DNA from 3 places in the Hoeflea sp. EC-HK425 genome. Region 3 is predicted to be linked to each of the others. Evidence: predicted binding sites of a transcription regulator. Region 3 holds the regulator's gene; each other region holds the start of a gene.

Region 1 (10,174 bases), 220 kb from region 3:
CTGGGTCAGCCGCTGGTACGCGGCCTATCGCCGGGCTTCTGCCGGACGTCCGGCGGCAGACACGGCCCTGGTGCACAGCCGCCGGCGGGTGATTGCGGCGCTGGTGGTCCTGGCCCTTCTGGTGTTCACCAAGAACATCTATGTGGCAAGTTTCACCAGCTTCTACACGTTCTACACCATCGAGCGTTTCGGCGTGGGGGTACAGGAAGCGCAACTGCTGCTGTTCGTCTTTCTCGGTGCAATGGCCGCGGGCACGCTGATCGGCGGGCCGATCGGCGACCGGATCGGGGCGAAGGCGGTGATCTGGGTGTCTATCCTGGGAGTGTTGCCGTTCACGCTGATGCTGCCCTATGCGGACCTGTTCTGGACGGCGGTGCTGACCGTAATCATCGGCATCGTGCTGGCCTCGGCGTTTCCGGCCATCGTGGTCTTCGCCCAGGAGCTGGTGCCGGGCCGTGTCGGGCTGATCGCGGGCGTGTTCTTCGGCTTCGCCTTCGGCATGGGCGGCATTTCCGCCGCGGTGCTGGGACAGGTGGCGGACGCGAAAGGCATCGTCTTCGTCTACCAGATCTGCTCGTTCCTGCCGTTCCTCGGGCTGCTGACGGTCTTCCTGCCAAGAAACGCCCGCTAGACGAAGCTGGTTTCGGCCAGACTGGCGGAGCCACGATTTCTCTGTGCGGCTCCGGCAGGTCTTATTGCATTACATATGTCGCGCTACTGCGCGACATATCCGCCGTCGACAGGAACGATCGCGCCGAGCATGTAGGATGCTTCTGGCGAAGACAGCCAGACAATCAGGTTTGCCACTTCTTCGGGCGTACCGATGCGGCCGAGCGGATGCAGCGGATCCATCATCTGGCTGCTTGACTGGGCGCCTGACGTTGCCTGCTCGGCAAGCGAATCCAGCATCCGCGTGTCGATACCACCGGGGCAGACCGCGTTGACCCGGATTCCCGCCTTGCCGTATTCAAGCGCGGCGTTCTTGGTCATGCCGATCACTGCGTGCTTGGAGGCGACGTAGGGCGAAAGACCGGGAAACCCGATCAGGCCTGCGACGGAGGCGAGATTGACGATTGTGCCGCCGCCGGCCTGGAGCATGTGGCGGATTTCAGCCTGAAGGCACAGATAAGTGCCCTTGGCATTGATCCGCATGATGGCGTCGAAATTATCTTCCGCCTGATCGGCGAGCGGAGCGATCTTGCCCTCTATCCCGGCATTGTTCACCGCGCAGTCAAGCCGGCCGTACTGGTCGACGGCGCCGGCCACCAGGGCGGCCACGTCCGTGGACTTTGAGACATCGGCATGCTGGAACATCGCGTTGCCGCCGGCCGAATGGATCATCGCCACGGTTTCCTCGCCGCCGGGGATGTGGATGTCCGAAACAACGACATTGGCGCCTTCAGCGGCGAACTTCAGCGCTGTGGCCCGGCCAATGCCTGCGCCGGATCCGGTAACGAGTACGATTTTTCCCGAAAATCCTGTCATCTTCAATGCTCCTTCAGGGTTGCGTTGATGGCAAGGATACACTCGCGAACCTGAAGCCGCCTTGATACTGCTGAAGAGGGTTACGGATATCTGAAACCGCCTGAGAGTCAGATCTTGGCTTGCAGAGCCATCGCGCCGGCAGGCGCATTGACCTTGCCGCCGGTGATGAAGAAGGCAAAGACGTCACGCGGCTGTTTTTCGACGGTTCGGTCCGGGGCGATCACGGGAAGATCAACGGGGGCGGAGCCTTCAGCATAGGTCTGGAGCCGTTGGGCCCAGAGGTCCATGTCTTCCTCAGGATAGCAGGTCGGAACATCGTCGGAGCCGCGCTGCAGCCGCGCATAGACGAAATCCGAGGTGACATCAGCCACCATCGGATAGACGTCATGATCGGCGCAGACCGCCGCCACATTGTGCCTGGCCAGCAGCTCAATGAACTCCGGCGTGCAGAAACTCTCGTGCCGGGCCTCGACCACATGGCGCAGCGCAATGCCGTCCTGCTCCGCCGGAAGCAGCGCCAGAAAGGCCGCGAAATCATCCGGCTCGAATTTCTTGGTCGGCATGAATTGCCAGAGGATCGGGCCGAGCCTGTCGCCCAGTTCGGTAATCCCTTGTGTGAGGAACTTGGTGATTGACGGCTCGCTTTCCGCCAGCACCTTGCGGTTGGTGCAATAGCGGCTGGCCTTCAGTGAAAACACGAACCCGTCGGGCACATCAGCCGCCCATTTGGCGAAAGTCGCCGGCTTCTGGCTGCCGTAATAGGTGCCGTTGATCTCAATGGCGCGCAACTTGCTGCCTGCATGCTGCAACTGCTTGGTCTTGGGCAGCTTTGGCGGATAGAAACTCTCGTTCCAGGCGTCAAAGACCCAACCGCCGATGCCGGTGCGAATGTTTCCGTAGGTGGTCATTTGCTCGTATCCCGTCAATCATTCACGTCATCAAAAGCATTGTGCGCCGGCACGCCGGTATTTATCCACCCGATACCATCGCATTGAAGCGCTTGACGATTTCAGCATCGTCGCACGGTTCCCGGTTGGTTGAGATGTGCCAGATATGGCCGAACGGATCGCGCAGCTTGCCCGAGCGGTCGCCATGGAACTGATCCTTGACTTCAAACAAGGGTTCGGCACCATCTTTTGTCATGGCCTCGAAGGCCGCATCGCAATCTGAAACATAGAGATTGAGCGACACCGGTGACCCTCCCAAAGACCGAGGTGAGAGGATGCCCATTGTCACGATTTCATCTGAGATCATGAAACGGCTGTCTCCGATCTGAAACTCAGCATGAGCGATTGAATGGTCGGGCATCTCCAGCCTGTAAAGCTCCTGCGCGCCGAGATGCCTTGCGTACCAGGCGATCGCGCCTGATGCGTCCTGACAGACGAGGTAAGGCGTGACCGTGTGGTAGCCGGAGCGCTTACTCATCGGTTTACCTCCTGATTGCCGGCGTTACTCCGCCGCTTCCACCCGTCTTCCGGGCCGGCGGTCCAGCAGTTCCTTGAGGAACTGGCCGGTGTAGCTGCGTTCGACCTTGACGATGTCCTCGGGCGTGCCTTCTGCAACGATCTCGCCGCCGCCGTCGCCACCTTCGGGGCCCAAATCGATGACCCAGTCTGCGGTCTTGATGACTTCAAGATTGTGCTCGATGACCACAACCGAATTGCCCTGGTCGACCAGTTCGTGCAGCACTTCAAGAAGCTTTGCGACATCGTGGAAGTGCAGGCCTGTCGTCGGTTCGTCGAGAATGTAAAGGGTGCGGCCGGTCGAGCGCTTGGACAGCTCCTTGGCCAGCTTCACCCGCTGGGCCTCGCCGCCCGACAGCGTTGTCGCCTGCTGGCCGACCTTGATATAGCCCAGGCCGACGCCCTGAAGCGCTTGCAGCTTGTCGCGCACGGCTGGGACAGCCGCAAAGAAGTCCACACCTTCCTCGACGGTCATGTCGAGCACGTCGGCGATCGACTTGCCCTTGAAAGTGACATCGAGGGTCTCGCGGTTGTAGCGCTTGCCGTGGCAGACGTCGCAGGTGACGTAGACGTCGGGCAGGAAGTGCATCTCGATCTTGATGACGCCGTCGCCCTGGCAGGCCTCGCAGCGGCCGCCCTTGACGTTGAACGAGAAGCGGCCTGGCTGGTAGCCGCGCGCCTTGGCCTCGGGCAGGCCCGCGAACCAGTCGCGGATCGGCGTGAAGGCTCCGGTGTAGGTGGCCGGGTTCGAGCGCGGCGTGCGGCCGATCGGCGACTGATCGATGTCGATGACCTTGTCGATGTGTTCGAAACCGTCAATCCTGTCGTGATCCGCCGGGTTCTCGCGCGCGCCCATCACCCTGCGTGCGGCGGCCTTGTAGAGTGTTTCGATCAGGAAGGTGGACTTGCCACCGCCCGACACGCCGGTGACTGCGGTGAAGACGCCGAGTGGTACCGAGGCCGAGACATTCTTGAGATTGTTGCCGCGGGCGCCGATGACCTTGAGTTCTTTCTTCCTGGAGGACTTGCGGCGCTGGGAGGGCACCTCGACCGCGAGTTCGCCAGAGAGATACTTGCCGGTGATCGAGCGCGGATTGGCCATGATGTCGCCAGGCGTGCCCTGGGCGATGATCTCGCCACCATGCACACCGGCATGCGGCCCGATATCGACCACGTAATCGGCGGTGAGGATTGCGTCCTCGTCATGTTCCACCACGATCACCGTGTTGCCGATGTCGCGCAGGTGCTTGAGCGTTTCCAGGAGCCGGGCATTGTCGCGCTGGTGCAGGCCGATGGAGGGCTCATCCAGCACATAGAGCACGCCGGTCAGTCCCGAGCCGATCTGCGAGGCGAGGCGGATGCGCTGGCTTTCGCCACCTGACAGCGAGCCGGAGTTGCGCGACAGCGTCAGGTAATCGAGGCCGACGTCATTGAGGAACTTCAGCCGGTCGCGGATTTCCTTGAGGATCCGCACGGCGATCTGGTTCTGCTGCTCGTTGAGCTGCGCCGGCAATTCATCGAACCAGTCCCCCGCCACGCGGATCGACAGTTCGGTGACCTCGCCGATGTGGCAGCCATTGATCTTGACCGCGCGGGCCTCCGGCTTGAGCCGGTAGCCGTCACAGGCCGGGCAGGGCGCGTTTGACATGTAGCGCTCGATCTCCTCGCGCGCCCAGGCGCTGTCGGTTTCCTTCCAGCGGCGTTCCAGATTGGGAATGATGCCCTCGAAGGTCTTCGAGGTGGTGTAGGAGCGCAGACCGTCATCATACTTGAAGGAGATCTTCTCCTGGGTGCCGCGCAGGATGGCATTCTGCCCCTTGGCGGGAAGGTCGTTCCAGCGGTCTGACAGCTTGAAGCCAAAATGCTTGCCCAGGGCTTCCAGCGTCTGGGTGTAATAGGGTGAACTTGACTTGGCCCAGGGCGCGATGGCGCCACCGCGCAGGGTCAGGTTCTGCTCGGGGACAATCAGCGCCTCGTCAATGGTCTTCTGGGTGCCCAGGCCATCGCAGGTCGGGCAGGCGCCGTGCGGATTGTTGAAGGAAAACAGCCTTGGCTCGATCTCGGAAATGGTGAAACCGGAGACCGGGCAGGCGAATTTCTCCGAAAAGAGCACGCGCTCGTGGGTCTCATTCAATGACTTGTTGGCCGAGCCGCCGGCCGAGGTTTCGGCGTCCGGCAACGGCTTGTCGGCAAATTCGGCGATCGCCAGGCCTTCGGCAAGCCGAAGGCAGGTCTCGAGGCTGTCGGCCAGGCGCGCGGCGATGTCGGGGCGCACGACGATGCGGTCGACGACGATGTCGATGTCGTGCTTGTATTTCTTGTCGAGCGGCGGCGCATCCGCGATCTCGTAATACTGGCCGTCGACCTTGACCCGCTGAAAGCCCTTTTTCATGAAGTCGGCGAGTTCCTTGCGGTATTCACCCTTTCGCCCGCGCACCACCGGAGCAAGGATGTAGAGCCTTGTGCCTTCCTCCAGTGCCAGAACCCGGTCCACCATCTGGCTGACCGTCTGGCTTTCGATCGGCAGGCCGGTTGCCGGCGAATAGGGCACGCCGACGCGGGCAAACAGCAGCCGCATGTAGTCGTAGATCTCGGTCACGGTTCCCACGGTCGAGCGCGGGTTGCGGCTGGTGGTCTTCTGCTCGATGGAAATGGCCGGCGATAGCCCGTCGATCTGGTCGACATCGGGCTTCTGCATCATCTCGAGAAACTGGCGCGCGTAGGCCGAAAGGCTCTCGACATAGCGACGCTGGCCTTCGGCGTAGATGGTGTCGAAGGCGAGCGACGACTTGCCCGATCCGGACAGTCCCGTCATCACGATCAGGCTGTTACGGGGGAGGTCGAGATCGACATTCTTGAGATTGTGCTCGCGGGCCCCGCGAATGGTGATGGATTTCAGTTCAGTCATGTCGCCGCCGATTTGCCGTGGAGTGTCCGGCGCATTTTGCAAAACGCGCATGGATCGCTCAATTGCCTGTAGGTCTCGCCGGGTGGAATGCACCGTTGAGACATCTGATCCGCATTTCGCAAAATGCCTTGCCCCTGCGCAACACTGGAGATCAAAGATAGTTCCGGGGCAGACCAGATCCATACATAAGCACCTCGGAGGTAATGTCGAGACACCTGACCGGTTGTTGCCTGTGCGAAAGCCGAATCTCTTGACAGAAACTGACACAAGCAATAGAACAAATAAAGAACAAAAAAGGCTTGTGGATTGTCATCACCCGAGTGACGGGCAGAGGGGCGATCCTGTAAGGTAAAAAACGATTTGGACGGGGCGGCGCAAGGCCGCCTGAAGTGTTGGAAGGTGAAGTATCATGGCGGGTAGCGTCAACAAGGTCATTCTCGTGGGCAATCTGGGCGCGGACCCGGAAATCCGGCGCACCCAGGACGGTCGTCCGATCGCCAACCTGTCGGTGGCGACGTCTGAGAGCTGGCGCGACAAGAACTCGGGCGAACGTCGCGAGAAGACGGAATGGCACCGTGTGGTGATCTTCAATGAAGGTCTGTGCAAGATCGCAGAGAATTATCTCAAGAAAGGCTCGAAGGTTTATCTCGAAGGCCAGCTGCAGACCCGCAAGTGGCAGGATCAGTCCGGTCAGGACAAGTACTCGACGGAAGTCGTGCTGCAGGGCTTCAACGGCAACCTGACGATGCTGGACGGTCGCAATGAAGGCGGTGGCGGCGGCGGCGGCCGTGGCGGCGATTATGGCGGCGGCGGTGACTTCGGCGGCGGGCCGTCCGGCGGCGATCGCGGCGGTTCCAGCGGCGGATTTGGCGGCGGCGGCGGCTCGTCGCGCGATCTGGACGACGATATTCCGTTCTGAGCCATTGCGGCGGGCGTGTGCGTTTCCATTCTGCAATGGAGCGATGATTCATGACGTCTGAGAGCGACGTACTTGAACTTGGGCCAGGTCAGGGCCGCGCCTACTCGCTGGGCCGGATGCGGGCGGTGTTCAAGGCCGACCATGATGAGAGCGGCAGCCGTTATGCCGTGTCGGAATGGTGGCTGCAGCCGCACTGCGCCGGGCCTGGCGCGCATTTGCACGAAGCCAATGAGGAGCTCTTCTATGTGCTTGAAGGCACGGCGAGCATTCTTGTCGGTGACACATGGCGGATGCTCTCAAAGGGAAGCTTTCTGCGCATTCCGGCAGGCACCATGCATGACTTCGAAAACCGGACTGATGCACCCGTCGGTCTGCTCAATATCTTCATGCCGTCGATCGTTAAATGGTTCGAGGACAATCCGCAGGACTAGGAAGCGGCGTTTGCTGGCAGCGCATCCATTCGGATCCGCAAGATCAGGCAGCCATTGGGAACAGGAGACCGGGATGCGCCAATCCATCACCCATGTTGCGCTGGTCGTTCGCGACTATGATGAAGCCATCGCGTTCTATTGCGGCGTGCTCGGGTTCGATCTTCTTGAAGACACATACCAGCCCGAACAGGACAAGCGCTGGGTGGTGGTCCGTCCCAAGGGCGGGCAGGGCACATCGATCGTTCTGGCGCGGGCATCGAAGCCGGAACAGGAGCCGTTTGTTGGCGACCAGACCGGCGGTCGGGTGTTCATGTTTCTCAACACCGATGATTTCTGGCGCGATTACAATCGCTTGATCGCTGAAGGCGTCACGTTCATCCGCGAGCCGAAGGCCGAAGATTACGGCACGGTTGCCGTGTTCCAGGATCTCTATGGCAATCTGTGGGATCTACTGCAACTGACCGATGGGCATCCGGCTGCTGCCTGACCGTACCTGATTGCAGTCGACAGTTGCCGCAGGGATTTGCCGGACACATGTGGAGGTGAACTCCAATGTCCCGCGCCCCGCCGGTGAGAAGCCGTGCTCGCGACAAGAGTGGTTGTGCCGCGATTCGGGGTTTGCCTCACGTCACGTTTCAAATCTGCGATTGACGTGGAAGCCGCGCGGTACGGCACTCGCCACTTAGTACGGTACTTTGAAATCACGCGGCCACGCCATGTCTTAAAGAGTATGCTTGAAATTATCTACTATATTCATGTACGCGTAGGCATCCATGATTATTCTTCTGACGATGCTACCGTGTACACCCCACCATTTGTGATCGATGAAGTCTTCACTATCAAGGCAAAGCCTTCCCAACGAGTAGTTCGTTGTTGAGATTGCATGTTCTGAAATCACCGGATCGTCCAGAAGCAGTTCTACCAACCGCGAAACCACATTTTCATGCTTGGTATCTGACATCGCTAATCTGACCACGGCCGCTTTTGAAGTGTTCTCACTGGAACGAACTGTCCTCAGGAAACCCATGTTTAGGGTGGATTTTTAAATCAGATATCTATCATAAAGTAAATTACATATGTTTTCGCGCGTAAATAAATCTGGGCTGCAGCGAGGCGACTTTAGTCCAAGGCCGGTATCGATTGACAACAGGCCAGCGCATCGCGGTTGCGCTTGGCGAAGCGGATGCGCTGGAGCTGCAACCAGTCATCCGCAGCAGGTCGGGACCTGCCAATCCTGCCGGTGTGAAAAGCGTCGCTTTCTTTGCTGATGACAGGCCGTATGACCCCGGGGGGCGGCAACTGACTATGGAGCCTGAAGAAGAGCCGCGGCGCATTCAATGGGCATGAATGATCAGCCCATCATCAATTCGACGCTGACGCGGTCGCCGGTGGTGATGGCGCGAGCCCGGCGCACTTCAGCCTTGAGCGGAAGGAAGTAGCAACCCGTTGCCTTGTCCGGAAACAGCGATGTCGCCCAGCGGCTTTCGCCTATGCAGGCCCGGACCCTGATTGAGCCGAAACCGTTTGTCCTACCGGCAACGAAACGGATCCGGCGGGAGACTTCTGCCGGCACGGTGACAAAGTGCCATGATGCCTTGGCCGCGCTGTGGACCCAGAGTTCGGCGTCGAATGCGAATGTCTGTTCGGGGTCCACCGGCCTGTCCCCGATCACACCGTGACGAAGGCCTGCTTGATGCCGTCGACGACAAACTGCACCGACAGTGCGGCGAGCACGACGCCGAGCAGACGGGTCAGGATGGTGCGGCCGGTGTCGCCGAGAAACCGGTCGATGCGATCGGCAATCACCAGGAAGGCGAACAGCACCAGCGATGCGGCTATGATGACACCGATCAGCCCGGCGCGCTCGACCGGCTGATAAAACGAACCCGCGAGCAGGATGACCGCGGAGATGGCGCCCGGCCCCGCAATCAGCGGGATGGCCAGCGGAAACACTGCGACATTGGAAATGTGGTCCTTGGTGATTGCCCGCTCGGCGCTCTTTTCCTGGCGCTCATGGCGCTTTTCGAAAATCATCTCGAAGGCAATCCAGAACAGCAGCAATCCGCCGGCGATCCGGAAGGCACCCAGGGATATGCCGAGGATGTTGAGAATGCTGGCGCCGGCGATGGCAAAGACAGCCAGAATGCCGGCAGCCGTCACCGTGCCGCGCATGGCGACCTGCAGACGCTGACTGCGGGTCATCCCCGTCGTCAGGCCCAGAAAGATCGCGGCCAGTCCCGGTGGGTCGAACATCACGATGATCGTGACGAAAGCGTTTATAATCAATTCGACATTCATGGCTTACCCCCGCTGGCCCGGCAAAAAAGCCCTTCCCAAGGACTTACGACACCGCGGGAAGGTTCGAAACCCCCTTGGCGGGTCACAACGGTGGAGAAACTGTCTTCAAGCGCTGAATCCGGGTGCGAAAATTGGCGACAGCAGTGGCTTTCGGCTATAACGCACAAATGATTCCATCCAATTGTCGTGGACCGCTTTGACAGACCAGAACACACCCGCCGGACCGATAACGCCAGGCATCGAGCCGGTTTCGATCATCGAGGAAATGCAGCGTTCCTATCTCGATTACGCCATGAGCGTGATCGTCAGCCGGGCGTTGCCGGATGTGCGCGACGGCCTCAAGCCCGTACACCGCCGGATCCTCTATGCCATGCATGAGGGCGGTTACCACTGGAACCGCAAATATGTGAAATCGTCGCGCATCGTCGGTGACGTGATGGGTAAATATCACCCGCACGGCGACCAGTCGATCTATGACGCCATGGTGCGCATGGCTCAGCATTGGTCGATGGGGGCGATGCTTGTCGACGGGCAGGGCAATTTCGGCTCGATCGACGGCGATCCCCCGGCGGCGATGCGGTACACGGAATCGCGGCTGGCGAAGCTCTCTCACGAGATGCTGGAAGATATCGACAAGGAAACCGTCGACTTCCAGGAGACCTATGATTCC
Region 2 (10,174 bases), 520 kb from region 3:
AGGCCAGCTGATTCGAGCTTTGCCGATCTCATCGAGATCAAGCGCAACGCCAACCGCGCCGCGGTGCTGGTGCGGCAGTTGCTGGCGTTCTCGCGCAAGCAGACGATGCGGCCGACGGTGTTGTCGATGACAGATGTGATCGGGGACCTTCGAATGCTGGTCGACCGGCTGACCGGCACCAATGTGAAGCTCGATCTCGAATTTGGCCGCGACCTTTGGCCGGTCAAGACCGATCTGGGGCAGTTCGAGCAGGTGCTGATCAACCTGGCGGTCAATGCCCGTGACGCCATGCCCGAGGGCGGCACGATCACCGTCAGGACCCGCAATGTCGAGGCCGACGAGGTCGAAGGCCTCAACCACCGCGGCATGGAAGTGGGCGACTATGTGCTGATCGAGGTTGCCGACCAGGGCACGGGAATCGCGCCGGAGGTGATGGAAAAGGTTTTCGAGCCGTTCTTCACCACCAAGGATGTCGGCAAGGGCACCGGGCTGGGGCTGTCGATGGTTTACGGCATCGTCAAGCAGTCGGGAGGCTATATCTATCCCGAATCCGAAGTGGGCCAGGGCACCATTTTCCGCATCTACCTGCCGCGCCACGTTGAGGACGAGGCTGAGAAGGCGGCAGCTTTGGCCGAAGCCGAGGCCGCCGCCGGCCGCGCCGCTGCCGAGGGTTCGCCTGGCGCAGCCGCAAAGGCAGGCTCGGACGGACCCGAAGACCTCACCGGCGGCTCGGCCGTGGTGCTGCTGGTCGAGGACGAGGAGGCGGTGCGGCGCGGCGGCAAGCGCATGCTCGAAGCCCGCGGCTACGAGGTGCACGAGGCCGGCACCGGCGTCGAGGCGCTGGAAGTGCTGCAGGAGCTCGAAGGCAAGGTCGACATCGTCGTCTCCGACGTGGTGATGCCGGAGATGGACGGGCCGACGCTTCTGACCGAGCTGCGCAAGGATTACCCCGACATGAAGTTCATCTTTGTCTCAGGCTATGCCGAGGACGCGTTCGCGAAAAACCTGCCCGCCGACGCCAAGTTCGGCTTCCTCGCCAAGCCGTTCTCGCTCAAGCAGTTGGCAACGGCGGTGCGCGAGATGCTGGACGCCTGAGGCGGGGCGCAAATCTGCGGGCGCTTCGAGCGGGCCGGTGCTAACGGACCGTCAAGCATACCAGCAGGCTCAATAGAATTTCGGGTTGTGCGCAATGGCAAACGGTGCTCGTCTCTGGGTTGCAGAGGGCGGGGGTGCGATGAGTCAGAAGCGACGGAGACACAGGCCAAGCGCGGGCTACATCGTCGATTCTGGGCGCATCAACTTCATTCGTCATCCCAGGGCTCCGACCCTGGGATCCATTCCGATATCTCTCCAGACAAACGGTATACCGGAGGATCACGGAATGGATCCTCGGAGGCAACGACGGCGCTTCGCTTGTTTTGCTCGGAGGCCGAGGATGACGAGAGTGGAGGGCAGTACGCATGAGTGACTGGCGCGGGTTTTGGACGGGTTTGGTACTGGCCTTGGCCGTCGCGGGGCTGGCCGGCTGCGGCAATGATGTCAGCTGGCAGCAGAAGGTGACAGTCACGGTCGCAACCCCGAATGGCGAAGTGTCCGGCGCAAGCGTCATGGAAGTCTCGTGGAGCGGCGGCATTCCCTTTATCGTAGGCGATGCCAAGGGCGGCGGCTTCAATCTGACGGGGGAAGCTCCCGTGGTGAAGCTCGGCAACGGGCGCTATCTGTTTACGCTGCTCAAGGGCATGGACAGCAAGCTGCTCTACCAGTTCCGCAACAAGGATGGCCGCGGCGCCAGCATGAAGGACAACAGCCGGGCCATTCTCGGACTGAAGGAGCCGCTTGTCCTTCCGGTCGAGGCTTACCCGCTGTTGGTCACCTTCGCCGACATCAATGACCCGGCGAGCGTTCAACGCGTCGATCCCGACGATCTCGCAGCCCAGTTCGGCCCCGGCTATGCGCTCTCCTCGATCACGCTTGCGATCACCGACGAGCCGGTGACCATGGGCCGGGTGGAGGCGGTGCTGGGGTGGTTGGACAATCTTTCCGCCTACCGAACAGATCCAAAAAATCCATTCACCAATACGCTGCCGCCCGAAATCGGATATCTCAGGAGCAATTGATCATGACCACGAGTATCTCGCCTAAACTGTTCTTGGCCATTCTGTCGATGGATGCCTACAACCGTGGCTACGATGCAGGCATTGGCGATGGGCAGAATGTCGTTGATGGCGTAGATTCTGATGGTCTGGGCCGGGTTGGATCACAGATCGGAAATGCAACCGTTGTTCAAGATGCACAAGATATCGAGGGGATAGCAGAAGCCGCCGGCTTCTACGCGGTCGCCTATCAGTGGAACGGCGAAACCGTCATCTCCTATCGCGGCACGGACAATCCCAATCCGCTGGCGGAGGGCAGCGATTTCTGGAATGGCTGGACGTTGGGCGCGGGTGATTGCTGCACCTCCCGTCGTCATCCCAGGGCCGCGACCCTGGGATCCATTCCGTTGTCTCTCCAAACAAAGTGACACGTGGATGGATCACGGAATGGATCCTCGGAGGCACTACGTCGCTTCGCTTGTCTTGCTCGGAGGCCGAGGATGACGAGAGGAGAGCGCAGCGGAACACAAAAGGAAGGCGGAGCGGGGCGCAGGGGCAGCGCCGCCCGGCACAGGGTTAATTTTGCGGTGACAGAATATTCATCATCCTGCCGCATTTTCCGCTAAAGTCCGATTTTCGAGTTTCGCCAAGAGGGGCCATCATGAAATCCAAACTCCTGATCGCGGCGCTTGCCGCCGTCTTCGTCTCCGGCTGCACGACCGATCCCTATACCGGTCAGCAGAAGGTTTCCAACCTGGCCGGCGGCGCGGCGCTTGGCGCGCTCGGCGGGGCGGCGCTGGGCACGCTGGCCGGCGGCGACGACCGCCGCAACGCGCTGATCGGCGCGGGCATCGGCGCGCTCGCCGGTGGCGCGGTGGGCGGCTACATGGACCAGCAGGAAGCGCAATTGCGCGCGCAATTGCAGGGCACCGGCGTGTCGGTGACCCGAGTTGGCGACAAGATCGTGCTCAACATGCCCTCCAACATCACCTTTGATACCGACCAGTCGGCGGTCAAGCCGCAGTTCTACGACACGCTGAATTCGGTGGCGCTGGTGCTGCAGAAGTTCAACCGCTCGCTGGTGGACGTGGCAGGCCATACCGACTCGACCGGGTCGGACAGCTACAACCTGACACTGTCGCAGCAGCGGGCGCAGTCGGTAACGAGCTACCTGATCTCGCAGGGCAACGACCCGCGCCGCTTCTTCACGCAAGGGTTTGGCGAAAGCCAGCCGATCGCCGACAACGGCACGGAGGCCGGCCGTGCCGCCAACCGCCGCGTGACAATCCAGATCTCGCCGCTGAGCTGATCAGCGACGAACAGATCGTTTGAGGCGACACCGGACCCGGCTGCGCAAGCGGCCGGGTCTTTTTGTGTCGGGCTGGGGGCTGAGGGATTTGCTGATGGTGCGATAGCGGTTGTCGCGGAACTCATGGGGGCTGCAAGGGGATTGTCAGGGCGCGCAATGGCAATCATCCCCCGTCATTCCGGACCTGTTCCGGAATCCAGCCAGCCCAACTCCCTGGGCTGAATCAGTCTTTCGACCCGGCAGACGTCGGGTCACCGGATCCCGCTGTCTGCGACGTCGCTTCGCTTGTCTGGCTCAAGGCCGGGATGACGGAATTCCGGGAGCGGGCCAACTTATCACCGGACGCCGAACCCTATTCCCCTTCCAGCCCCGCGGCGATGCGAAGTGCCGCGTTGATGCGGTCCTGCCAGCCGGGACCGTCTTCCTGGAAATGCTCGAGCACGGCCCGGTCGAGGCGGATCGAGACCGTTTCCTTGCCTTCAGGCACGCCAATGGTCTTGGGCGCGGGCCTGGACGCTGCCTCAACCGGCTTGGTGGTTGCGGACTTGAAGGCGGCTTCGGCGCGCTCGAAGGCGCTGCCGGTGCGGCGGGGTGGCTTCATCGTGAATGTCCTCTCGGTTGGCTGGTTCGGCGGGCGATCAGATGGCGGGGGAGGCGAGGGCGGCTGCGATGCGGGCGGCGAGGCGGGCATTGTTGAGCACCAGCGCGATGTTGGTCTTGAGGCTTGCGCCATCGGTCAGGTTCAGGATCTCGCCGAGCAGGAACGGTGTGACCGCCTTGCCCTCGATGCTCTTTGCCTTTGCGGTGGCCAGGGCCGCGGCGATGTGGCGGTTCATCTCGGAGGCCGCGATCTCGTCTTCGACCGGCACCGGGTTGGCGATCAGCATGCCGCCATGGCCGCCGAGCATTCGGCGGGTCGCCTCGAAACGGGCGATGGCGGCCGGGTCGTCGAGCCTGAGCGGGGCCTTCAGGCCGGACTCGCGCGACCAGAAGGCGGGCATGGCGTCCTGGCCGTAAGCCACCACCGGCACGCCGCGGGTCTCCAGTGCTTCAAGTGTCTTGGGAATGTCGAGAATGGCCTTGGCGCCGGCGGAGACGACGATGACCGGGGTGCGGCCGAGTTCATCGAGATCGGCGGAGATATCGAAACTTTCCGCAGCGCCCTGGTGCACGCCGCCGATCCCGCCGGTGGCAAAGACCGAAATGCCTGCGAGGTGGGCCGCCATCATTGTGGCGGCGACCGTGGTCGCGCCGGTTCGGCCTTCGGCCAGCGCATAGGCAAAGTCGGCGCGCGAGAGTTTCATCACATCTTTCGCCTGGGCGAGCGCGGTGATGGCGGCCTCGTCTAGGCCCGCATGCAGGCGCCCGTCGATCACCGCGATGGTGGCGGGCACGGCGCCTTCCGAACGGATGACGGCCTCGACCTCGAGCGCCATGTCGCGGTTGCCCGGCCAGGGCATGCCATGGGTGATGATGGTGGATTCGAGCGCCACCACCGGGCGGCCCGCCGACAGGGCGGCCTTCACTTCCGGCGTGGTTTCGATGGTGAGGGGGGCTGTCATGCGGGGGCTCCTGCAGCGGGATTTTCGTATTGGGCCGGCTTTGGCATGGTCTGGAGCGCCTGCGCAAGCAGCTCGCGTGACAAATCCTGCCGCACGGGGCCGCGCACCGATGCTATCAGCCGGGCCAGCGCGATGCCACGGGTGAGGCTGTCGCCGATTGTGTCTCCTGCCAGCCAGCCGTCGAGATAGCCCGAGGCGAGGGCATCTCCGGCGCCGACCACATCGCGGACATCGTCGAGCGGTGGCGGCACCAATACGCTGGATGCGGTGGTAGAGGGCAGGGAGGCAAAGGCCGCCACCGGGCCCGCGCCGGCGGAGACAAGGCCGCCTTTCAGCCCGCTCGCAGAAAGCATCGCCTGCCAGTCATCGGGCGATTGCGCCGGCGCGCCGGTCAAGGCTGCGGCCTCAGCGGCATTCATGGCGAGACAGCTGATCTTCGACAGGCTTGGCTTCCAGCGCACCACCTTGGCCGGGGAAACGGCAATGACGGCGAGCGGCAGGCCGCGCTCATATGCAGCCTCGGCCATCGCGATGAGGGCGCTTGCCGGAAGGTTGGAATCCATCAGCAGCAGATCGGCGCCAGTGAGGCGCTTGCGCAGCCGCGACGTCAGCAGCCGGCGCGCCGGGATGAGATCGTAGAGCGCCATGTCGGCCAGTGCCGTGACCAGATTGCCGTCTGGCTCGAGGATCGCCGAGTAGCTCGGCGTGGCGCGGTCGAGAAAGGTCAGCGGGCAATCCTCGATACCCGCCTCGTCGGCCGCGCGGGCAACCATGTCGGAAGCCGCATCACCGCCGCGGGGGGCGACGAGGGTGACCTGGTGGCCGAGCCGGGAGAGGTTGCGCGCCGCGTTGAAGGCGCCGCCGCCGGCCTCGGTCTCCCAGCGGCCGGGATTGGAGGCGCCGGGCTGGTGCGGGGCCGAAAGCCAGCCCTTGCGGTCGATATGGGCGCCGCCGATTGCCAGAATGCGCGCCATCTCAATGTCCCCCCAGAGCCGCGCCAGGGCGAATCGCCCCGCGCCGCAAGCAATGGTGATTGACCGCCGCCCCGCCTGCGGCAGCTCTCTCCGCAATTGAAAAACAAAAAAAGAACATGAAGGGATTTGTCATTGTATTTCAGTGCCTTGATGTGGCCTTGCGAAGTCGGAACAAATAGGGTACAAATTGGACAAACGAGCACTCATTGCTTGCGATGGCACGATAACCTAAAGGTGGACCGAATGGCACAGAACTCTTTGCGGCTGGTAGAGGAAAAATCCGTGGACAAAAGCAAGGCGCTCGACGCCGCACTTTCCCAGATCGAACGTTCATTCGGCAAGGGCTCGATCATGAAGCTCGGCGCCAATGAGGGCGTGGTCGAGATCGAGACGGTTCCGACCGGCTCGCTGGGGCTCGACATCGCGCTCGGCATTGGCGGCCTGCCGCGTGGCCGTGTGATCGAGATTTTCGGGCCTGAAAGCTCGGGCAAGACCACGCTGGCGCTTCAGACCATCGCCGAAGCCCAGAAGAAGGGCGGCATCTGCGGCTTCATTGACGCCGAGCATGCGCTCGACCCGGTCTATGCCCGCAAGCTCGGCGTCGATCTCGAGAGCCTGCTGATTTCGCAGCCCGACAATGGCGAGCAGGCGCTTGAAATCACCGACACGCTGGTCCGCTCGGGCGCCCTTGATGTTCTGGTGGTCGATTCGGTGGCGGCGCTGACGCCGCGGGCTGAAATCGAGGGCGAGATGGGCGACAGCCTTCCCGGCCTGCAGGCGCGGTTGATGAGCCAGGCGCTCAGGAAGCTCACCGCCTCGATCTCGCGGTCGAACTGCATGGTGATCTTCATCAACCAGATCCGCATGAAGATCGGCGTGATGTTCGGCTCTCCCGAAACCACCACCGGCGGCAATGCGCTGAAATTCTACGCCTCGGTGCGCCTCGACATCCGCCGCATCGGTTCGGTCAAGGACCGCGACGAGGTGGTCGGCAACCAGACCCGGGTCAAGGTGGTCAAGAACAAGATGGCGCCGCCCTTCAAGCAGGTCGAGTTCGACATCATGTATGGCGAGGGCGTGTCGAAGATGGGCGAACTGGTCGATCTCGGCGTCAAGGCCGGCATCGTCGAGAAATCCGGCGCCTGGTTCTCCTACAACAGCCAGCGGCTGGGGCAGGGGCGCGAGAACGCCAAGCAGTTCCTGCGCGACAATCCTGTGCTGGCCGACGAGATCGAACTGGCGCTCCGACAGAACGCCGGGCTGATCGCCGAGAAGTTCCTCGAGGATGGCCGCAGTGGCGGCGAGGATAACGACGACAGCGATGGTGCGGCCGAAATGTAGGCCGTTTTCGCAGCCATCGCGCTGTTTTGAGCCGGTCGCCGGTCCCTTGAAGGGCCTGGGGCCGGTTTTCCGTTGAGCGTGCGGCGGCTGGCGTCTGGACAGGCATCCGGGCGAACGATAAAAGCGGCGGTCCGCAAGTCGCGATGCGGACTCCGGAACGGTCATCTGGCACGGTTTCCGGGACTGCCTGCCTATCAGACAAAGGGTTGATCATGAGTGGCGTGAACGAAATCCGGTCGGCGTTTCTCGACTATTTCAAGACAAACGGGCATGAAGTTGTGGCCTCAAGCCCGCTGGTGCCGCGCAATGACCCGACACTGATGTTTACCAATGCGGGCATGGTGCAGTTCAAGAATGTCTTTACGGGACTCGAACACCGTCCCTATTCGACGGCGGCGACCTCGCAGAAATGCGTGCGTGCCGGCGGCAAGCACAACGACCTCGACAATGTCGGCTACACCGCGCGCCATCACACGTTCTTCGAGATGCTCGGCAATTTCTCCTTTGGCGACTATTTCAAGGAGCGCGCGATCGAGCTTGCCTGGAACCTTCTGACGAAGGATTTCGCGATCAACAAGGAGCGGCTGCTGGTCACGGTCTACCACACCGATGACGATGCTTTCGATCTGTGGCGCAAGATCGCCGGAATTCCCGAAAGCCGGATCATCCGGATCCCGACCAATGACAATTTCTGGGCGATGGGTGATACCGGACCATGCGGCCCCTGTTCCGAGATCTTCTACGATCACGGCGATCATATCTGGGGCGGGCCTCCCGGTTCGGCGGATGAAGACGGTGACCGCTTCATCGAGATCTGGAACCTGGTTTTCATGCAGTTCGAGCAGATCACGACCGATGAGCGGGTCGACCTGCCGCGGCCGTCGATCGATACCGGCATGGGGCTTGAGCGCATTGCGGCGCTGTTGCAGGGGCAGCACGACAATTACGACATCGATCTGTTCCGCCGGCTGATTTCTGCCTCGGAGGATGCCACCGGCGTCCCCGCCGAGGGCAAGAACCGAGCCAGCCACCGGGTGATTGCCGACCATCTGCGTTCGGCCTCGTTCCTGATTGCTGACGGGGTGCTGCCGTCCAATGAGGGCCGCGGCTATGTGCTCCGCCGGATCATGCGCCGGGCCATGCGCCATGCGCAGCTTCTCGGTGCGCGCGATCCGCTGATGTACCGGTTGCTGCCGACGCTGGTGGCCGAGATGGGCCGCGCCTATCCGGAGCTGCAGCGTGCCGAAGCGCTGATCTCGGAAACCCTGAAGCTTGAGGAAACCCGCTTCCGCAAGACGCTGGAACGCGGGCTCAGCCTGCTTGACGAAGCCAGCGCCGAGCTTGGCGAGGGCGACCGGCTCGATGGCGAGACCGCCTTCAAGCTCTATGATACCTATGGCTTCCCGCTCGACCTGACCCAGGATGCGCTCCGGCAGCGCGGCGTCGATGTCGACACGGCGGGTTTCAGCGAGGCGATGGAGCGTCAGAAGGCCGAGGCGCGCAAGCACTGGTCCGGCTCGGGTGATGCGGCGACCGAAACGATCTGGTTCGAGATCAAGGACAAGGCCGGCGCCACCGATTTCCTCGGCTATGATACAGAGACCGCCGAGGGCGTGATCCAGGCGCTGGTCCGCGACGGCAAGCAGGTGGACACAGCGCAAGCCGGTGACCTGGTCGATGTCGTGGTCAACCAGACGCCGTTTTATGGTGAGTCCGGCGGCCAGATGGGCGACCAGGGCAAAATTTCGGGCGAAGGCTACCAGCTCGAAGTCAGCGACACGCAGAAGCGTGGCGAAGGCCTGTTCGTGCACCGGGCGAAGGTGGTTTCGGGCGCCGTGACGAAGGGCGCGGTGGCGCAGCTGGCCGTCGATCATTCCCGGCGGGCGAAGATCCGCGCCAATCATTCGGCCACCCATCTTCTGCATGAAGCGCTCCGGGAGGTGCTTGGCACCCATGTGGCGCAGAAGGGATCGCTGGTTGCGCCCGAGCGGCTCAGGTTCGATGTCTCTCACCCCAAGCCGATGACAGCGGAAGAACTGGCCGAGGTCGAGACCATGGCCAACGAGATCATCCTTCAGAACAGCGCGGTGACAACGCGGCTGATGGCGGTCGATGACGCCATTGCCGAGGGCGCCATGGCATTGTTCGGCGAGAAATACGGCGACGAGGTGCGGGTGGTGTCGATGGGCACGGCCATGCGCGGGGTCAAGGCCAACCGTCCTTACTCGGTCGAGCTGTGCGGCGGCACCCACGTCGCCGCCACCGGCGAGATCGGCCTGGTGCGGGTCTTGTCGGACAGCGCGGTAAGCGCCGGGGTGCGCCGCATCGAGGCATTGACTGGCGATGCCGCGCGCCAGCACCTGAGCGAGCAGGACGAGAAGCTCAGGCAGGCAGCATCACTGCTCAAGGTGCAGCCCGGAGACGTTCCCTCGCGGATCGAAGCGCTGATGGACGAGCGCAGGAAGCTCGAGCGCGAGCTTACCGAAGCACGCAAGAAGCTGGCGCTGGGCGGCGGCGGTGCCGCGGGCAGCGATGAAAGCCGCGACATCGGCGGGGTGAAATATCTCGGCAAGGTGGTTACCGGTGTGGCGCCGAAGGAGCTCAAGGGGCTGGTCGATGCCGCCAAGGCGTCGCTTGGATCCGGCGTGGCGGCCTTTGTCGCAGTCAGCGAAGACGGCAAGGCCAGCATTGTGGTCGGCGTCACAGAGGATCTGACATCGCGACTGTCGGCGGTCGATCTGGTGCGTGCTGGCTCCGAAGCCATCGGCGGCAAGGGCGGTGGCGGACGGCCCGACATGGCCCAGGCCGGTGGCCCGGACGGGACCAAGGCCAGCGCGGCGGTAGACGCAGTGGCGGCCGCCATCGGATAGGCTGACTGCGCGGCCGGTTCTTGAA
Region 3 (10,174 bases):
GATATCCGCCTATGCCGCCATTGCCCGTCGGCCCCGTAACACCGCCGCCCGCGAGGTGGCTCAGGCCAGGCGGCCGGGACTGCGCAGCCTGCCGGGTCTTGTCGCAAAGGCAATGCTTGGCCTTGCCATCACATCGCTGGTCGCGGGTCTCGCCACCGGTCTGTTCTCCGCACATCATTTTCACCGGGTGGCGGGCAACGGATTGCTTGCCAATCTTCTGGCGATGCCATTGGTGACATTCATTGTCATGCCTGCCGGGCTTCTTGCCATGCTCGTGATGCCGTTCGGTTTGGAGGCCTGGCCGCTCAAGCTGATGGGGCAGGGGCTCGAAGCTGTGATTGCGGCAGCCAACTTCGTCAATGATCTTGGTGGCGATGTCAGTGTCGGGCAGATCCCGGTCGAGGCCACGCTGATTGCGGGAACAGGCTTTGTGCTGCTGGTGTTTCTGACAAGCTGGCTGCGTCTCTTCGGGCTGGCCCTGATCTGCCTCGGTCTCACATTGGTGATGCCGCCATTCAGGCAGGCTGAACCGGATCTGCTGGTCAGCGAGGATGGCAGACTTGTCGGGCTGAAAACCGGGGGTAGCCTTGCCAGCAATGCAGCCAGGCCATCGGCCTTCATCTTTCGCCAGTGGCAGACTGCGCTCCGGGGGATGCCACATTTGCCACCGCTACCTGCCGAAACCGTCAAAAAATCCACGTCGGATGAACCGGCCCCGGATATCCTTGACCGGCTGCTTGCGTCGGCGGTTCGCGAACCTTCCCGGTTTCACTGCGCCGGCCGCGGCCTCTGTGCCGCAGTCCACAAGCAGCTTGCCATCATCGCCATCGATAAAGCGGACTTGATCGGCGCCGCCTGTGACCGGGCCGATCTGGTGATCGTGGCTGTTCCCGTCTATCTCGGCAGCTGCCGGTCGGGCGCCACACTGATCACGTCGCGAACACTGCGCCGCTCCGGGGCGCTGGCAATAATACTCGAGGAGCCACCCCGGTCATTTCTGTCGCAAAGCGGTCCGAACCCCGATCCGGAAACCAGGCAGAACATTCAAATCAGGGCGGCCCTGCAGGGCATCACTCGACCGTGGACGATCCAGCGTTACTATGATTGGCGCACGGACACGTTCGATTTGCCAAATTGACCACACTGCCAGCGATCATTTCGCCCATACATTCATCAGGGGATGCAATACACGGCACGGTGTCTCAAGCGACCATTCAAGGACTGCGGGCAGAGATCATACTTCCGGCACTGTGAAGGCTACGCGCTTCAGTGATAGCGCCGGATAAGGCCGACCAGCTTGCCTTGCACCTTCACCCGGTCGGGCCCGAAGATTCGGGTTTCATAGGCCGGGTTCGCCGCCTCGAGCGCGATCGATGCACCTTTGCGCCGGAAGCGCTTCAGTGTTGCTTCCTCGTCATCGACCAGCGCCACGATGATGTCGCCCGGATTGGCGGTCGACATGTTGCGGATCACCACGGTGTCACCGTCAAAGATCCCGGCATCGATCATTGAATCGCCCTTTACCTCGAGCGCGTAATGGTCTCCGGGGCCGATCATCTCGGCAGGAACGGTGATGTTGTGGGTAATGTTCTGGATCGCCGAAATCGGCACGCCTGCTGCGATGCGGCCCATCATTGGCACTTCCGCCACGTGCGAAGCCTCGTCATTGGCAGGTTCCGCCCGTCGTGCCGGCTCTGGCTGTTTGCCCAGACTGCCTTCGATCACGCTCGGAGAAAATCCGCGGCGTGGCTGCAGGTTGGCCTGGTAGCTGTCGGGAAGCTTGATCACCTCAAGCGCACGGGCGCGGTTTGGAAGCCGCCGAATGAAACCGCGCTCTTCCAGCGCCGTTATCAGACGGTGGATGCCGGACTTCGATGCCAGGTCGAGCGCATCCTTCATTTCGTCAAACGATGGCGGAATGCCGCTTTCCTTCATGCGTTCATTGATGAAGAGCAGAAGTTCGTGCTGTTTGCGCGTCAACATTGGCATTTTACCCCGGGGTCCGGCCCGATTGCCGGAATGAAACAAAACCAGAACTTGGGTACCATGTTCCATATGTGTTCCGCAAGGGGTAAAGAAACAATGAAGGAACATTGGCGGCGCGAACCATAAACGGGTGCGGAACATGGCCGTTGAAAGCTCACGGGCACTGATCTTCTGCCTAAATCATTGAAATGTTTATGTATTGTGCCTGTAGGCAAGGCGCGGGTGGCTTGTCCGGTCCGGGGCGAACAGGAAATGCCTGGTCCGATGTGGGTTGTTTGGAACACAGGATAAGCCGAATCACTGGGCGAGGGTCCATCCACCTGCCTGCCACTCGGTTAAGATGCTCTGTTCAAAGGCTGATGCGGACCGGCAGGTCGAAGTCATTGTCCTGCTTGACCGCTTCCGCTGCGGCGAAGAGTGCTTTCTTGTACTCCGTAAAATTCTTCTTGAACCGGTCGGTGACGCCGCCCAGTGCCAGCGCCACTGGCTGTCCTTGCAGTTCGGCCGGAAGCCTCAGTGCCAGGGTGGAGCCGCCTTCAAGCGGCATGTTCTCCGCATAGGCAAAGCCGTTCTCGTGGATCTCCTTGATCCGCGCCAGTATTGTCTTGGTGTCTGTGCGCTCGTTCGGGTTCTGCGTGGCGATGTTGGCCCGCCGGACGATGTTGTCGATCTTGTCCTCGGGCAGCGTGGAGAGCAGGATCCATCCCGCAGCCGAGAGCGTGATCGGCCGCATGAAGCCTTCGTCGATGTGAAAGCGCAGCGCGTGAATGGACTCCTTCGTCCGGGTATATTGCAGGTAGATGTCGTTCTTGGTTCCCAGGAACACGCCTTCGCCGGTCGCCGCATGCAGGTCGTTGAGCGCATCGATCATCTGTCCGGAGCCGAACATGACGCGCGGAATCCAGTCCCCCAGAGCGGTAAGCTTCGGGGTGGGAAAGTAGTCGCGCGTGCTTCTGTCGAAATTCAGATAGCCGAGGTTGACCAGCGTCTTGAGCATCACGGTGGTGCTTGATTGCGGGTAGCCGAGATCGCTCGCCATCTGCGACATCGAACGCGGTTGCTGCGCCAGCTTGAAGTATTCGAGGATCTCGATGGCGCGTGTCGCTGATTTGACCTGCGGATTCGCCATGGCCCGTTAACCTCCCAAATTCACATCTGTGAAATTCTGCCCCACATAAGAATATTTCTACTGGAACTGGCGGAAACATGCCAGTTTCTTTTCCAAGGAAGACGCCGGGTTGAAGCGCGGCAGGAGGAGGCGACCAGGGTTGCCTTTCGCGCTGGAGGCCGGTCTCTGTTGGAGGAAATCGGATGCACTTTCGGAACATCTCGCTATGAGCGGCAGGCTCGAGGGGCGCGTCGCGCTCATCGTCGGCGGTGGTCAGGGCATCGGCCGTGCGATCTGTGAAGCCTATGCCCGCGAGGGGGCTGCAGTCGGTGTCGTCGACATCCGCCAGGATACTGCCGAGCAGGCAGCAGAGGCACTTCGCGCATCCGGCGGCAAGGCCATCGCTATCACCGGCAACGCGGCAAAACGCGACGAGGTCTTTGCCGCCGCCGAGGCTGCGCGCGAGGCTTTCGGGCCGGTAACGGTGCTGGTCAACAACGCCATGTGGAACCGTTACGGCCCGCTCGAGGAGCAATCCGAAGAGACCATCGGCAGGATGATCGACGTCGGTTTCAAGGGCGTGATCTGGGGCTATCAGGCTGTGCTCGAGCAGATGCGCGGAGCGGGCGGCGGGGCGATCGTCAATATCGCGTCCCCCTCGGCGGTTCTCGCGATGAAGCATGGCATCATGTACAGCGCGATCAAGGCCGCCGTCGCTGCGGCCACGCGCAGCGCGGCTGCCGAATTCGGTGCCGACAATATCCGGGTCAATGCGATTGCCCCGGGGTCAACCCGCACAGACGGTGCAATGCGGGTGGTGAGCGAGGAGGCCTGGGAGCGCCGTCGCCAGCGGGTGCCGCTGGGGAGGCTGGGCGAGCCCGAGGATATCGCGCGCGCCGCCGTTTATCTGGCGTCTGATGAGTCATCCTACGTGACAGGCGACATGATGTTTGTCGACGGGGGAATTACCTACGCGTTTTCGTAGCCGGCAGGGAGCCGGCGCATGTGGCGCGCGATCAAATCTGGACAGAAATTCAACGGGAGGAAACCATGACTACATTAAGGAAAACCACTGGCCTTGCCGGCATGCTGATGCTGACCACGGCTCTAGTCGCATCGCCTGCGAGCGCGGAAATCTCGGACAACGTCGTCCGTATCGGCGTGATGGCCGACCAGTCCGGCCCCTATGCCGACAACTGCGGCCCCGGCTCGGTGCTGATGGTCAAGATGGCCGTCGAGGACTTCGGCGGCTCGGTCAACGGATCGCCGATCGAGGTCGTGGTCGCCGACGACCAGAACAAGCCCGATATTGGTGTCGCACAGGCGCTCAAGTGGGTGGACGAGGAAGGCGTCGACACGATCGTCGGCTGTTCCGCGTCGTCGATCGCCCATGCCGTCAACGACATCATGCGTGACAAGCAGAAGCCCTACATCGTTTCGGGCAGCGCATCCACTGCGGTAACCAATGAATCCTGCTCGCCGATGACCACCAACTGGGCCTTCGACACCTATACCTTGGCCAAGGGTGCGGTTGCCGCGCAGATGGCGCGGGGCATGGACAGCTGGTACTTCATCACCGTCGACTACACCTTCGGCAAGACGTGGCAGGAAGACGCCACCCGCTTCATCGAGGCCGCCGGCGGAAAGGTCGTCGGCTCGACGCTGCATCCGCTCGGCACCAACGACTTCTCGTCGCAGCTGCTGCAGGCTCAGGCCAGCGGCGCGAAGGCCATCGGCATCGCCAATGCCGGCGCCGATCTCGGAAACCTGATCAAGCAGGCCAACGAATTCGGTATCGTGGCCGCCGGGCAGAACCTCGCTCCGCTCGGCGTGCTGATCAACAACATCCACGCCATCGGCCTGGAGCCGACCAAGGGCATGGTGTTTTCGAGCGCTGCCTACTGGGATCGCGATGATGAAAGCCGCGCCCTGGCGCAGCGCTTCAGCGACGCCTTCAACGGACGCAAGCCCAACGAAGCGCAGCTGGTCACCTATTCCGCAGTCACCCATTATCTGAAGTCCATCGCTGCGGCTGGTGCCGATGATGGCGTCTCGGTGATGACATCGATGCGCGAAATGCCGGTCAGTGACGCCATCGTCAAGGATGCGAAGATCCGCGGTGACGGCGTGGTCATGAAGCCGATGCTGGCATCCAAGGTGAAGGCGCCTTCGGAATCGAAGGGCGAATGGGACTACTACGAAATCATCGGCGAAATCGCCGCTGAGGACGCGTGGCGGTCCGAAGCCGACAGCGCCTGCGCGCTTCTCAAGAAGTAGGCGGACCTGAACCAGCGCGGCCGGACCTTTGCTCCGGCCGCGCCTGTTCCCGAATGCATTCCAGGGCCCGACATGACCAAAGTAGCCAGAAACGTAACCGCCCGGCGCGTCTCCCCGACCGCTGACATGCTCGGCGAAAGCCCGGTCTGGGATCCGCAGAATGCGACGCTCTACTGGGTGGATGGCGTCTCGCGCCTGATCAGAATGCATGACACGCTGGCCGGAACCTTCCGCCAGATCGAGGTCCCCGCGATGATCGGCTCCATCGGCCTGGCCCAGGACGGCAAGCTGGTTGCTGGTCTTGTGGACGGTATCTATCTCGTCGACATCGCCAGCGGAGAATGTGCGCCGCTATACAAGTTGCCGCGGCCAAGCGACCGCATCCGCTTCAATGACGGCAAGGTCGACCGCCAGGGCCGCTTCCTCTGCGGCTCGATGGGCGTGTACGCCGAAGCCAGCGGCGAGCTGATCCGCGTCGACAGCACCGGCAAGGCGGATGTGCTGGCCAATGGTATCCGCATCGCCAATTCGCTCTGTTTCAGCCCTGACGGGGCGACGATGTATTTTTCCGACAGTCTCGACCGCAAGGTCCGGGCCTATGCCTACGACAAGGAAGAGGGGGCGCTCGACCGACCCCGGATCCATGTCGATACCGCCGAGTTTGATTCCGGACCAGATGGCGCCACGGTCGACAGCGAAGGCTGCATCTGGGTAGCGCTGGTTCAGGCGGGAAAGATCGGCCGCTTCACGCCCGATGGCAAGCTCGACTGCCTGATCGAGGCGCCGACCGACATGCCGACCTGCATGAGTTTCGGCGGACCCGACCTGACAACGCTCTACCTCACCTCGATCAAGGATTCCGGATCGGGACGCGCCATTTCCCGCCATCCGCACGGTGGCGCGCTTTACGCGCTTGAAGGGCTCGGCGTCAAAGGCCTGCCGGAACCTCGTTTCGGACAACCGCAGGATCTGACGCAATGAGTGACGCATTCTCCAGCCTGCTGGCGCCGCTGAGCGTTGCCCTTGTCGGCGCGTCCGATGATCCGACACGGATCGGCGGCCGGCCGTTGCGTTACCTCAGGGAGTCCGGTTTCAAGGGTCAAGTGCTGCCGGTAAATCCGAAGCGCGAAACCGTGCAGGGACTGCCCGCCTATTCCAGCATCGCGGCACTTCCGGCAATCCCCGACACTGCCATTCTCGCCGTGCCTTCGCACCTCACCCGACAGGCGGTGGAGGAGTGCGCGCAAGCCGGGGTGAAATCGGCGATCGTCTTTTCCGCAGGCTTTGCCGAAACCGGCACCGACGGCGCGCGGCTTCAGGCCGACATGGTCGCCATTGCCAGAAGCAGCGGCATGCGGCTCCTGGGGCCGAACTGCCTGGGCGTCTTCAACCCGTCGGTCGGCTATTTCGGCACGTTCTCCGTGGTGCTCGACAATCAGCTGATTGCGCCCGGTCCGGTGGGCATCGTCTCCCAAAGCGGCGCCTACGGTGCGCATATTGCCCATCTTGCCCGCAAGCGCGGGCTCGGCATCAGCCAGTGGGTCACCACCGGCAATGAATGCGACATCGATGTTGCCGAAACGCTGGACTGGATGGTCCGGCAACCCGAAACCAACGTGATCATGGCCTATGCCGAGGGCGTGCGCGACCGCGACGCCTTCATCGGTGCGCTCGAACGGGCGCGCAAGGCGGAGAAGGCCATCATCTTCATGAAGACCGGCCGCTCGGACGTCGGCGCGGAGGCCGCGGCATCGCACACGGCTTCGCTTGCCGGCTCGGATGCGGTTTTCGACGCGGTGCTGCGCCAATATGGCGTCTACCGGGCCAGCACCACCGCCGAGCAACTGGATGTCGCGTATGCCTGCGCGTCAGGCATCTATCCTCCCTCCAACCGCACCGGCATCTTCACCATGTCGGGCGGATTTGGCATCCAGTTGGCGGACGACGCCGAAGCGGCCGGTCTCGATGTGGCGCCCATGCCCGAGGCGGCGCAGGAAAAGCTGAAACAGATGCTGCCCTATTCGTCACCGCGCAACCCGGTAGATGCGACCGCGCAGGTGGTCAGCGACATGGACATGCTGACGAGCTATGTGCGCGCCATGATCACCGAAGGCGGCTACGACATCTTCACCGCCATCCTGGGCACCGGACCATCATCGAAAAACTTCGCCGATCCGCTGCGCAAGGCGCTGATGGCCGCGATGGACGGGCAGGAGGGCAAGATCCGCGGCCTGACCATGTCGGCGCCCGACGAGGTGGTGCGCCAGTACGAAAACGACGGCTTCCTGGTCTACGAGGACGGCTCGGCGCTCGCCGGTGCGCTCGGCGCGCTGGTCTGGCTCAAGCAGAGCTTCGACCTCAACCGGGATGCGGCCCGGGTTGCGCCGGGCGCACGGATCGATCTGCCTGATGGCCCGTTGAGCGAGGCGGATGCGAAGGCGATCCTCGCCCGGGCGGGGCTCGATTTCCCCGGCGAGCGGCTTGTGCCATTGGGTGAGGATGTGGGCGAGGCGGCGAGCCGGATCGGCTTTCCGGTGGTGCTCAAGATCTGCTCCCCGGATATCGCCCACAAGACCGAAGTCGGCGGCGTTGCCGTCAATCTGCGCGACGCCGATGCGGCCCGAAAGGCCGGGGCAGACATCCTTCAACGGGCCGCCGAACACGCGCCCGGCGCCAGGCTCGACGGCATCCTGGTGGCGCCGATGGCGCCCGAGGGCGTCGAGACGATCGCCGGCGTCATGCAGGATCCGGTGCTGGGTCCGGTGGTGATGTTTGGTCTCGGCGGCATTTTCGTCGAGGTGCTCAAGGACGTGACTTTCCGCGCGGCCCCCTTCGATGAAGCGGAAGCTATGCGGATGATCCGCGAGATCCGTGGGCACGCCATGCTCGAAGGGGTTCGCGGCGCCCCGCCATCCGATATCGAGGCGCTTGCGCGGATGCTCTCGAACCTGTCACGCTTCGCCGCGGCGCATGCCGACCGCATCGAGAGCATCGATCTCAATCCGGTCCGGGTGCTGCCGCGCGGACAGGGCGTTGTGCCTCTCGACGCGCTGATTGTTCTGAAAGAGGAGGCCACCGATGACCGCCACTGACATGGAAGCAAAAATCGTCGAACTGATGGACCGCGAAGCCATCCGCGATTGCCTGTATCTCTATTGCCGCGGCATCGACCGTGCCGACGAGGCCACGCTTCGCTCGGCCTACTGGCCCGACGCGATCGACAATCACGGCAGCTACAACGGCCCGATCGATGGTTTCGTCGAATGGGCAAGAGCGGTCTGGGCCAAGGGTCCGCGCAACATTCACGCCATTTCCAATGTCCTCATCGAGTTCAAGTCGGCGACGACGGCGCATGTGGAAAGCTATTTCTCGGCGCTGCAGCGCGGCGCCGGTGGCGATGGCGTGGTGCGCCAGTTTGCCTTGAGCGGCCGCTATTGCGACGTCTTCGAGAAACGTCAGGACGAGTGGCGCGTGCTCGAGCGCACGGTGGTTTTCGACTGGGTTGAGCCGCAGGCCGTTCCGGTGGACAGCGAGGCGGAGCGTTTCGGGCCAAGAACCCCGATCGGCGGCAATTACCCTGACGACCCGGTCTACCACATGGGCAAGGCCAAGGCTGGCTGATCAATCAGGCAACGGTCGTTAGCCCTCCGAACCCGCGCGATCTCGCTGCACGTTGGCGGTGTGGCGCAATTGAATGATACATTTCCAGGAGCATGGTTTGGATAACGTGCTGACAAACAGAGCTGAAACCGTTTCCACCGAGGCCTATCTGGCCGGCATGCGCGCGATCGTCCAGCCGGTCGGTCTGGTGACCGCCGCCTGCGGCGGAGAGCGCGACGGCGTGACGGCTGTCACCGTCTGTTCTGCGACGATGGAGCCGCCGACCCTTCTTGTCAGTATCAAGCAGGATTCGGCCGTGGCGCAGATCATCACCCGTTGCGAGGCCTTCGGCGTCAGTTTCCTCGCCGATACCCAGGCGCGCATGGCGCGCCGGTTTTCCGACGGCGGAGCCGAAGGCGAGATGCTCTTTGCAGAAGGCAAATGGCTCATCGCGGCCACCGGCGCACCGTTGCTCGACGGCGCGGTCAGCGCCTTTGATTGCCGCCTCGTCGATGTCGTTACCTGCGGCGGCCACAGCCTGTTTCTCGGCCGCGTGGTGTCGATGATTTCCAATGAGGGCGAGGGCCTTCTCTATGGCGACGGCTATTTCCGCCGCCTCGCGTCCAAGGACTGAACCGGTAGAGGACAAGCACATGAGCACCCCCCGCGTTGTCATCATTACAGGTGCTGCAGGCGGCGTCGGCCGCGCCATGCTGGTGGAGTTTGCCGGGCGCGGCGATCTGCTGATCGGCGTCGATGTGGCGCAAAGCGGCCTCGCCGATGCGGTGAGGGAATTCGGCGACCAGCATCATGCTTTTGAGTGCGACCTCTCCGACGAAGCCAACATCATGGCCCTGTTCAATGAGATCGATGGGGTCGTCGACCATGTCGACGTGCTCCTGAACAACGCCGCCGTTGGCCCGACCATGCAGCCGACGCTCGAGACCGACATGGCCGGGTTTCGTAAAGCCATCAGAACCAATCTCTACGGACCCTTCGTGATGGCGCGCGAGGCGGCTCGGCGGATGCCCGCAAACGGCGGCGCCATCGTCAACACGGCCTCGCTCGCCGGCGTTCTGGGCAATCCAGGCCGCAATGCCTATGCCGCCTCGAAGGCGGCGCTGATCTCGATGACCAAGTCGCTGGCCTGCGAATGGGCGGCGCGCAAGGTGAGGGTGACAGCGATCGCGCCGGGCTACATTC

What was found. Region 3 encodes LexA, which represses DNA repair genes until DNA is damaged. Its sites were predicted from a motif close to TGTTCNNNNTGTGTTCNG; they were not measured.
Region 1: a site for LexA is predicted at 6,130-6,147, ahead of uvrA (excinuclease ABC subunit UvrA). Genes of this name have one in related genera too.
Region 2: a site for LexA is predicted at 6,038-6,055, ahead of recA (recombinase RecA). Genes of this name have one in related genera too.

Annotation. Positions count from the first base shown of each region.
Region 1 is NZ_LR701572.1:1,516,083-1,526,256, forward strand. It holds gene SPHINGO391_RS09970 (MFS transporter) at 1-631, shown strand, start outside; gene SPHINGO391_RS09975 (glucose 1-dehydrogenase) at 715-1,485, opposite strand; gene SPHINGO391_RS09980 (DUF72 domain-containing protein) at 1,593-2,393, opposite strand; gene SPHINGO391_RS09985 (VOC family protein) at 2,455-2,910, opposite strand; gene uvrA (excinuclease ABC subunit UvrA) at 2,935-5,856, opposite strand; gene SPHINGO391_RS09995 (single-stranded DNA-binding protein) at 6,266-6,775, shown strand; gene SPHINGO391_RS10000 (cupin domain-containing protein) at 6,826-7,206, shown strand; gene SPHINGO391_RS10005 (VOC family protein) at 7,280-7,693, shown strand; gene SPHINGO391_RS10010 (DUF1905 domain-containing protein) at 8,558-8,860, opposite strand; gene SPHINGO391_RS10015 (MarC family protein) at 8,875-9,504, opposite strand; gene gyrA (DNA gyrase subunit A) at 9,701-10,174, shown strand, end outside.
Region 2 is NZ_LR701572.1:1,222,422-1,232,595, forward strand. It holds gene SPHINGO391_RS08535 (PAS domain-containing sensor histidine kinase) at 1-1,095, shown strand, start outside; gene SPHINGO391_RS08540 (hypothetical protein) at 1,461-2,117, shown strand; gene SPHINGO391_RS08545 (hypothetical protein) at 2,120-2,521, shown strand; gene SPHINGO391_RS08550 (OmpA family protein) at 2,755-3,402, shown strand; gene SPHINGO391_RS08555 (BrnA antitoxin family protein) at 3,755-4,003, opposite strand; gene SPHINGO391_RS08560 (pseudouridine-5'-phosphate glycosidase) at 4,041-4,964, opposite strand; gene SPHINGO391_RS08565 (carbohydrate kinase family protein) at 4,961-5,938, opposite strand; gene recA (recombinase RecA) at 6,182-7,279, shown strand; gene alaS (alanine--tRNA ligase) at 7,492-10,149, shown strand.
Region 3 is NZ_LR701572.1:1,738,545-1,748,718, reverse strand. It holds gene SPHINGO391_RS11065 (ComEC/Rec2 family competence protein) at 1-1,138, shown strand, start outside; gene lexA (transcriptional repressor LexA) at 1,267-1,983, opposite strand; gene SPHINGO391_RS11055 (helix-turn-helix domain-containing protein) at 2,336-3,115, opposite strand; gene SPHINGO391_RS11050 (glucose 1-dehydrogenase) at 3,321-4,079, shown strand; gene SPHINGO391_RS11045 (ABC transporter substrate-binding protein) at 4,145-5,371, shown strand; gene SPHINGO391_RS11040 (SMP-30/gluconolactonase/LRE family protein) at 5,444-6,352, shown strand; gene SPHINGO391_RS11035 (acetate--CoA ligase family protein) at 6,349-8,463, shown strand; gene SPHINGO391_RS11030 (nuclear transport factor 2 family protein) at 8,450-8,992, shown strand; gene SPHINGO391_RS11025 (flavin reductase family protein) at 9,099-9,605, shown strand; gene SPHINGO391_RS11020 (glucose 1-dehydrogenase) at 9,625-10,174, shown strand, end outside.